Regions from separate parts of the Paenibacillus sp. 102 genome, predicted to be linked through region 1. Evidence: riboswitches for the same ligand, from Rfam matches in the RefSeq annotation. Region 1 holds a riboswitch; the other holds the start of a gene.
What was found. A riboswitch is a leader RNA that binds a small molecule or an ion and turns the genes downstream of it on or off. The one in region 1 is predicted to bind S-adenosylmethionine.
Positions count from the first base shown of each region.

Region 2: another riboswitch for S-adenosylmethionine. It lies ahead of mtnW (2,3-diketo-5-methylthiopentyl-1-phosphate enolase); the one in region 1 lies ahead of AAIE21_RS12655 (MetQ/NlpA family ABC transporter substrate-binding protein).

Region 1 covers NZ_JBCGHT010000004.1:101,287-106,175, reverse strand. Annotated here, with positions in the region: gene AAIE21_RS12675 (YjiH family protein) at 1-1,121, shown strand, start outside; gene AAIE21_RS12670 (GNAT family N-acetyltransferase) at 1,271-1,849, shown strand; gene AAIE21_RS12665 (GNAT family N-acetyltransferase) at 1,859-2,356, shown strand; gene AAIE21_RS12660 (YdcF family protein) at 2,695-3,324, shown strand; SAM riboswitch class I at 3,497-3,585, shown strand; gene AAIE21_RS12655 (MetQ/NlpA family ABC transporter substrate-binding protein) at 3,644-4,462, shown strand; gene AAIE21_RS12650 (acyl-CoA dehydrogenase family protein) at 4,476-4,889, shown strand, end outside.
Region 2 covers NZ_JBCGHT010000001.1:550,622-555,510, reverse strand. Annotated here, with positions in the region: gene AAIE21_RS02870 (cupin domain-containing protein) at 130-642, opposite strand; gene AAIE21_RS02865 (methylthioribulose 1-phosphate dehydratase) at 620-1,258, opposite strand; gene AAIE21_RS02860 (2-hydroxy-3-keto-5-methylthiopentenyl-1-phosphate phosphatase) at 1,255-1,917, opposite strand; gene mtnW (2,3-diketo-5-methylthiopentyl-1-phosphate enolase) at 1,914-3,158, opposite strand; SAM riboswitch class I at 3,223-3,328, opposite strand; gene AAIE21_RS02850 (pyridoxal phosphate-dependent aminotransferase) at 3,381-4,571, opposite strand; gene AAIE21_RS02845 (carbon-nitrogen family hydrolase) at 4,586-4,889, shown strand, end outside.

The DNA of each region.
Region 1 (4,889 bases):
TCATGACAATTGGTGCAATATATCCGTTTTATACAAAGAAATGGAGTGCATCAATTGTAGATATTTGTTTTTCATTCTTAAAAGTTATTGGAGTCGTATTTGGAGTATTGTACTGCTTTAAAATAGGACCAGCTTGGTTTTTTGCTCCTGATGTTGGACCATTTTTGTATGAAAAGTTAGTGATCTCAGTGAGCTTGCTTGTTCCAATCGGATCGGCATTTTTAGCATTATTAGTCGGATATGGCCTATTAGAATTTATCGGGACATTTTGTAGACCGATTATGAGACCATTATGGAAAACGCCGGGGCGATCAGCAATTGATGCAGTTGCTTCTTTTGTGGGGAGTTATTCGCTTGCCTTATTAATTACGAACCGTGTGTATAAAGAGGGGAAGTATACAATTAAAGAAGCTGCCATTATTGCGACAGGCTTTTCAACGGTTTCGGCAACATTTATGATTATCATCGCTAAAACGTTAAACATTATGCACTTATGGAATTTGTATTTTTGGACCACACTTATCGTAACATTCATTGTAACCGCTATCACCGTAAGAATCCCACCACTACGAACAAAACCAGATACATATATTACTAAAGAAGGTTTTCCAGAACCAGTTTATAAAGAGAAGATGTTAGAGCGCGCTTGGGAAGATGCGTTAGAAGTATCGAAATCGGCACCAAGTGTGATGAAAAATATTTTGGTTAATCTAAAAGATGGATTCATTATGACGATGGGGATTTTGCCATCCATTATGTCTGTTGGATTAATCGGTATTTTACTTGCAAAGTATACACCGGTATTTGATTGGATTAGTTACATATTCTATCCGTTTACATGGTTGATGCAGCTCCCAGAAGCAGAACTAGCCGCGAAAGCAGTATCAGTTGGAATTGCTGAAATGTTTTTACCATCATTACTTGTTGTGAGTGCACCGCTTGTAACTAAGTTTGTGATTGCGGTTGTATCCGTATCATCTATTTTATTTTTTTCAGCATCGATTCCATGTATTTTGTCTACAGATATTCCGTTAAAAGTTTCCGAACTTATTATTTTGTATGTGCAAAGAACAATTTTAACATTGGTGATTATTACGCCAATTGCATATGTTTTGCTTTAAGGGAAAAAGGCTCGCTTATGCTATAAAAGTGAGTCTTTTTTTCTGTATTATTGGATTTAAAGTGATAGAAAATAAAATTTAGAATATTTTGTTATATGTTACGTGGCAAACTATAATATAGCTAGGTACATAGAAAAGGAGATTTGTTTATGGAAATAATAAACGAAAGAGCGATGCTACGATTAATGGGTGCAAATGATGTAGAAAAATTATTTGCTATTGTGGAAGGAAATAAAGAAATATGGACGTATTTAATAGCTAAAATGGACAACTATCAAGATATGGAGCGATATGTTGAAACCGCAGTAAAACGATATAAAAAGGGAACGGATTTACCATTTGTTGTGATAAATCAAAAGACGAATGAAGTTGTCGGCAGTACACGTTTGTACAATATATCAACAGAAAGCAAGACTGCCGAGCTTGGTCAAACATGGTATCATCCGAGTGTACAGAGAACGAGTATAAATACGGAATGTAAGTACATGTTATTGCAATATGCGTTTGAAAAATTAAAGATGCTGCGCGTGCAAATAAAGACAGATTTGCGAAATGAAAAAGCGCAGCGAGCAATTGAAAGGCTAGGTGCAGTAAAAGAAGGAGTATTACGAAATGAAAGAAAGTTACCGAGTGGCTATGTAAGGGATGCGGTAGTATATAGCATCATTTTGAGTGAGTGGCCAGTAGTGAAAGAGCAACTACTGAAAAAAATGGATTTACATAAATAGGAGGTTTACATGATAAATATTGAAACAAAGCGACTAAAGATGATTCCCTTTACATTAGAACTTGTCGAGGCAACGATAAAAGGAAGAGAAGAGTTGCAGGAAATCATACCATATAAAGTATCTTTAGACTGGCCAATGCCTGATTATAAAGATATTTTGCCGTGGATTGCGGAAGGTTTACGGAAAAATCCAAAGCAAAGTAAGTGGAGTGGACTCATTATTCATAAGGAAGATAATGCAATTATTGGTGATATGGGTTGTAAAGGTGCACCTGATTCAACTGGTACAGTTGAGATTGGATATAGTATCGTATCAGATTATCAAGGAAATGGTTATGCGACTGAGATGGCGAGAGCTTTTGTAGAGTGGCTTAAGCAGAATGAGGAAGTAAAAACGATTAAAGCAGATTGCTTAACGAGTAATGTTGCTTCAAGTAGAGTGTTAGAAAAAGCAGGCTTTACATGTGCACTTGAGGAGCAACATATGAAATATTGGATTATAAAGTAGATAGAAAAAAGAGGTTCGTTTCTATGAAATTAGGAAAATCTCTTCTTTTTTTCTTACAAAATGATAACTTCTTTTATATACTTTTGTTTCATCATTCCCTTCTGTGAAGAAATTCGTTACAATAGAGTTGTATGAGAAATTTGTACATAAATCAAATTCATAAAGTATGAACCGCAAATAATAGTAAATTAAAAATCCTCTATTTGAATGAAAACCCTTTATAGCACGAATCAATTGTTGAGAAAAGTGCCTTCTTTCAAATAAACTCAAATATAATGATTCAAAAAAGATCATTTTAAATTAATAGAAGTATGGATGATGCACGGAGGCTAGTACAAATGAAACAAAATAAGAAAAGTAAAAAAAGAAGAATCTTGCAAGTGTTCTTGCTTATGATTAGTTCTATGATTCTATTTGTAAGTTATGTAGCTTACGATATTTGGAGTTATCGCTTTAAAACAGACGAGGTACCTACAGATGCTGCTGTTGTACTAGGAGCGGCGTCTTGGAACGGAAAGCCGTCTCCTGTATTTCGCGAAAGAATCAATCATGCGATTTCCTTGTATAAGAATGGAAGTATTAAAAAAATTATTTTTACAGGTGGTACCAAATTTGAAGCGGAGCAAGAAGAAGCACGTACTGCAAAAGCGTATGCAATAAAACATAACGTAAAGGATGAAGATATATTAATTGAAACACAGTCGCGTTTTACAGAAGATAATTTAAAGAATGCGAAACAGGTCGGAATTGATAATGGCTTACATACATACACGATTGTAAGTGATCCTCTTCATATGAAGCGAGCGATGAAAATAGCGAAGCATATTGGGATGGATGCATATGCATCACCAACGCCAACATCAGCATATAAAACATTAGATACAGAAATTCCGTTCTTTTTTAAAGAATTATGTTCTTATATTGGGTATGTTGCATCGTTACCTTTACGTATGCTGAAAGGTGATTAAACAAGTAAGAGAAAGGATAGATAAGGCAGAACTACTCTGCCTTATCTATCCTTTTTGTTATGTGAATATGTTGTAATTTTCCTATAACTTTACAAATTATAGAAAATTTTTATAATAAAAGCCTTGTATTTTCATCGGAATAGTGACACAATAGAGAACATAATAAAATATAATCTTATCGAGAGAAGTGGAGGGAACGGCCCGATGAAGCTTCAGCAACCTATCTGTAATAAAAAGGTGCTAATTCCGAGTAGATAAGAAGGAAAAGAGATGACAACCTTCTTATATGTAAGGTTGTTTTTTAGTAGGAGGAGAAGGGATGAAGCGTTTATTTTTTGCACTTGTAAGTATTGTATGTAGTTTATTTATCATTACTGGTTGTACGCAGACATCAGGGGGCAATCAAAAAGAGATTCGTTTAGGCTTTACACCTGGTCCATATAGCGATCAAGTGAAAAAAGCAGTACAACCGTACTTAGAGAAAAAGGGATACAAAATTAAAATTGTTGAGTTTAATTCGCCAAACGAAACAAATCCTGCATTAACGAATAAGGATATTGATGCAAATATATTTCAAAGTACTGCTTTTATGAAGTCTTACGCAAAAGAAAATAATGCGAAAATTTCAAGTATTATTCAAGTTCCATCAGCACCTCAAGGTGTATACTCTGAAAAACATAAATCATTAGATGATTTGAAAGATGGAATGAAGATTGGGGTACCCAATGATCCAGTTAATTTAGAACGGGCATTACGTATTTTAGAAGAGATTGGCTGGGTGAAATTAAAAGGAAATGTAAATATTTTAACAATCTCTGAAAAAGACATAACGTTTAAAAAGAAAGATTTCAAATTAGTACCGCTCGAATCACCACAAATCCCAAGGGCAATGAAAGATTTAGATTACGGCATTATTAACGGAAATCTTGTCATTTCATCTGGACATAAGTTAAAAGAAGCATTGGAATTAGAAAAAACACCTCCGCAACACAGAATTATTGTTACTGTTCGTGATGAAGATAAAGAAAAACAATTTGCGAAAGACTTAATTGAAGCGTACCATTCACCAGAATTTAAAAAGATGATTCAATCTGAAGAACAATTTGAAGGATTCGTACTTCCTGATTACTTAAAGTAAAGGAGATCTTGATATGACATTATCATTTATAGAAACAGAAGAACAAGTTCTCGTATTGGAGAAGATAAAGGAATTAATTCCGCAGTTTGCAGGAAGGGAACATCAACTGAGTGAACTCGGATCTTTTCCTTTTGAAAATATTAAAGAGTTGCAGCATATCGGTTATACGAAGTTAACATTACCAAAAGATGTCGGAGGAAAGGCAATTTCGCTATATGACTTTGTTTTATTTCAAGAAAAGATTGCAGAGGGAGACGGAGCAACAGCTTTATCAATTGGCTGGCACCTTGGGATTGTGAAGGAACTTGCTGAAAATCGTTCATGGAAACCCGATATGTTCGCTTGGTTTTGTGACGAAGTAAAAAAAGGCGCTCTTTTTAACAGAGCGGCAACGGAACCAAAAACAGGGAGTCCAACGCGAGGCGGA
Region 2 (4,889 bases), on a different contig from region 1:
TGGGAGAAAATAAAAAAGCAGGCTTATTTCATATTTTGAAATAAGCCTGTTCCATAGGAGGATGTATATATGTAGAGTGAATAAAAGGAAGGAAAAGGGGGTCCAATTCCTTTTATTCAACTAACTACCTTAATAAATGGGAACCCAGCCTTCCGTTGTAACAAAAATACGAATGGCTACAACTTGGCGATCATCTTGTAATGTGAAATAATGTCTTGCATTTTCAGGTACAGAGATTAGATCACCAGGTTCAAGTTCAACATCGAAGAAGCGACCATCTTTGTCTTGGATGGCAAAGATGCCATGCCCACTGACAATAAAACGAACTTCATCGTCAGTATGATGATGCTTTTGTTTAAAGTTAATTAATAACTCATCGAGGTTAGGTGTTGCCTTTGAAAGAGAAATAACATCATGTGCTTTATAACCTCGACGTTCTGAAACATCAGCAATTTCTTTAGAGAATACTGTTAAAATTTCTTTTTTGTCTTCATCAGTTAAGGAGTAGTTTTCTTCTAAATGAGCAGGAAGTTTTGAAATATCCCATTTCTCATATAAAACGCCTTCTCCTTGTAAAAATTGCTCCACTTCCACTTCATTTTCAATGCGGGTATTTATTTCATGAATACGAATTTGCGCCATGTGAAACGCCTCCTTGAATTGATAATAGTTTTATATGAAATTGGAATAAAAATTCATATGCTTCTAATCTTTTCTTTGTATCAAAGCTATCTTTTCCCCAAACAGTAATACCGTGGTTGCGAATTAGTATAGCTCCAGCATCATCATGAATATGTTTCCGGAAATCTTCTCCTAATGTTGGGATATGAGCATGATTTTCAATAATTGGAATTTGGATAGAGGCTCCTTCTTCCCATATATTAAGAGCTTTAATAATTTCTTGATTAGAAAATGAAACTTCTTTGTCGTATACGTTTGTAATTACATTGTTATCAATTGTATGAACATGTAAAACACATCTAGCTTCTGTATGATTGTAAATATGAGTGTGTAGCAATGTTTCTGCTGAAGGGCGTAAATCGGTTTCTAAAACAGCCTTTCCAGTATGATCAACTAATAGAAAATCATCAGGTGTTGTTTTTGATTTATCTCTTCCGCTTGCTGTAATGAGAAAGGTCATTGGAGTGTTACTCACTTTTATTGAAATGTTTCCACTTGTAGCAGGAAACCAGTTTCTTTCTGTTAATTCTTTTTTTAATTTACTCAATTCCTCCCATTGACGAAAAAGTTGTTTCATTTTATCACCTCCAACAATTGCGTAACTTCTGTCTGTATGTCATAAAACGTTTCAAATGCTGTATAGGAAATTTGATGTTCTTGGCATTTTGTAATGAGAAAATCACGAGCGAATACTTTATCAGCAAGTTTTGCTGCTTGTAAATCTGTAATCGAATCTCCAATCACAATATTGAAATCACCGTTTGAACTTAATTGCTGAATCAGTGTTGATTTACAGAGACCACATTGATTCTTACAATGTTCATCGCATGGGTGAGGCCAGTTTACCCTAATTGTTTCGCCGGAAAAATCAGTCGTATTACAATAAATGTGCTCAGGACTAATGATTCCTTCTAGAAGAGGATAGACAAAAAAGTCCATTCCGCCTGATACAATGTGAAGTGAAATCTGATTATTTGTTTGGACAAACTGTGCAAACTCTTGAAATCCAGTCCGAATTACCGCTGTTTCTTTTATAAAAGTAGTGATATCATCTTGTAAACTTGTAGGTATAAGGGAAAATAATTCCCCTACACCTTCTTGAATGGAAATTTCTTGTGATAGAATCTTTTGTTTAATCGTTTCGGCTTCTGGTGGAGCGAATTTCTCCATAATGGCAACGATATTATCATTGTTCGTAATTGTACCATCAAAGTCACAAAAAATTTGAAGACTCATAGTTTCACCTCGTGAGATGGATTTCCCCATAATTGCAGTGCAGCATGTAAATCAGTGTTACCTGCTTCATGCAATGGTGTTCCTTGCAAAGTGGCATCAATTGCTGCTCGAAATGCTTTTCCCCCACCTTGTGCTCCGCTCGGATGACCATGAATACCACCACCTGCATTAATGACAACATTTTTACCAAAGTCGCGAAGGGTAAATGGAACAAAACCAGGGTGAATGCCAGCTGATGGAACAGGGAAGCTTCTTTTTAAAGCGGGATCTTCTTTTGTTAGTGCCTCTGTAATAAGAAGGGCTTCTTTTTTTTCTAATGCAACACTGCCGTATGGTGATGGGAATAAAGAGAAGTCGGCACCAGCATAACGAAGCAATTTTCCAAGTAATAATGGTGAAGAAACCCCATATAATTTCGATGATGCATAAGCACCGCTAACGGCAGGATGAGCCATGATAGGAATAGAAATATCTTTATCCTCTGCAAGTGATTGTAGTACATCTAATCCGTACGCAAAGACATTAAAAAGTAGGATATCCGCACCGTATTCGATTGCTCGTTTTGCATTTTCTTTTAAATCATAAGTACGTCCCGTTAAATTCACTGCATATAAAGTCTTATGGCCATATGTTTCGTATACAGACTGTAATACTTCTTTTCCAGCATGAATTCGTTTCGTAAGTGGCGTTAATGAGTTTTCAAATAAGATCTCATCATCTTTTACAATATCTACACCGCCAATTGCTTGATCACGTAGTTGAGTTTTTAAATATCCGATATTACGTCCAATCATTCCTTTGAAAATGCTCATTAGAAGTGGACGATCGTGAATATGTAAGAGATTTCGAATGCCCTCAATACCAAATTTAGGGCCAGGGAAATGTTTTTTTAAGTCATCTGAAAATGTTAAATCAATCAGTTTAACTTCGCCATCTAATGATAATTTGCCAAATGTTGTTGTTAAAATGGCTGGTAAATCAGGGCTGAAATTTAGTGATGGATAATGAATTTTAATGAGTCCACGTGTTACTTTTTTTCCAAGGTACGTATTTACATGTTCTTGTTCTTCTAACTTTTCGACATGAATGACGTTGCCTTTATGTTGTTTTAATTGTTCTTGTAATAAGTGTGGTAAATGAGTCCATGAACCAATTGTCAAACCGAGAGCAATTTGCTCTGCCTTTTGGTTTAAATTATGAGAATCATCATGGATTAAATAGGTTGCTGTTATTCCGCTCATTTTCATAACCTCCTAGTTAAATAAAAAAACCTCTCAGCTAAGGAGAGGTTTTTTTACAACCAGCTCCTTATCTGTCAGCATAATGCTGCGAGAATTAGCACCGTGCCTACAATTGTAGATCGGTTGCCGGGTTTCGTCGGGCTCGTCCCTCCACCTGCTCTTGATAAGAAGTATTTAGAAATGTTTAAATTTTTTCGATATCTGAATTTTGACAGAGTTTTTTTATGATGTCAATGGTTTTTTGAAAATTTTTAATTTCTGGATTCGTTGAACAGCTTCTTGTAATCGCTCTTCTGTATGTAATAATCCAATACGAACGTAGCCTTCGCCATGTTCGCCGAATCCGACTCCAGGTGCAACTGCTACATGTGCTTGTTCTAACAATAAGGCAGTAAATTGTTCTGATGTATACTCATTAGGAACAGGAAGCCATGCGAAAAATGATCCCTTCGGTGCGACAACATCCCAGCCGATTGAACGACACGCTGTAATGAGTGCATTTCTCCGTGATTCATAGCGTTCAACAAGTTCATTTACACAAGATTGTGAACTTAATAGTGCCTCACAAGCCGCCTCTTGTACAGCGCCAAAAATGCTGACATACATATGATCTTGCAATAAATTGATTGTTTCAATGACACTTTCGTTACCGATTGCAAAGGCAATACGCCAACCAGCCATATTAAATGTTTTTGATAGTGTATAAATTTCAATGCCAACATCTTTTGCGCCGTTTACTTGTAAGAAGCTAGTTGGTTTGTTACTATCAAAGCCAATTGCTCCATAAGCGAAGTCGTGAACTACTAAAATATCATTTTCATTTGCAAATGATATTGTTTCTTCAAAAAATTCTTTTGATGCAATAGCACCAGTTGGATTATTAGGATAATTTAAAAACATCAATTTAGCTTGTTTGGCAATAGAATCATTGATTTTAGTGTAATCCGGTAAAAAATCATTTTCTGCTAACAATGGCATCGTCTCAAACTTTGCTTTCGCTAAAGCGACGCCTGATAAATAGTCAGGGTATCCTGGATCAGGTACAAGTATTGTGTCACCAGGGTTTGTAAAACAAAGCGGCAATTCAACCAGACCGGCTTTACCACCAAATAAAATAGCGACTTCTGTTTTAGGGTTTATTTTGACTCCGTATTCACGTTCATAGAATGTCGCAACGGCTTTTTTTAAGCTTTCATGTCCGCGAAATGGCGGGTATTTGTGATGAACTGCTTTTTCTGCTGCACGTTGTAAAGCTGTTACGATATGCGGCGGTGTTGGTTGATCTGGATTGCCTTGACCTAGATTGATAACATCGTGCCCTGCTTCGACGACTTTGTTAACTTTTGCAACAAGTGAAGCGAAAAATTGCGTTGGTAATGATGTTACAATCTCGGAAGGTTGAAAATCTTTCATACTTTCCACCTCTTTTGAAAGTTGTTACAATTCTAGTGACAAATGATATAACCTTTCTAAGTTTTTGTAAAGAACAAATAATTGAAGATGGGGTGGATAAAGTGAAAGTCGCATGTATTCAAATGGATATTGCTTTTGGTAATGTAAAAACAAATATTGAAAATACAAAGAAAAAAATAAAAGAGGCGATGCAAGGAAAACCGGACGTTATCGTATTACCAGAACTTTGGACGACTGGTTATGATTTAGAGAGATTGCCGGAAATTGCAGATGGGGGTGGGATTCAAACAAAGCAACTTCTTTCAGATTGGGCACAGC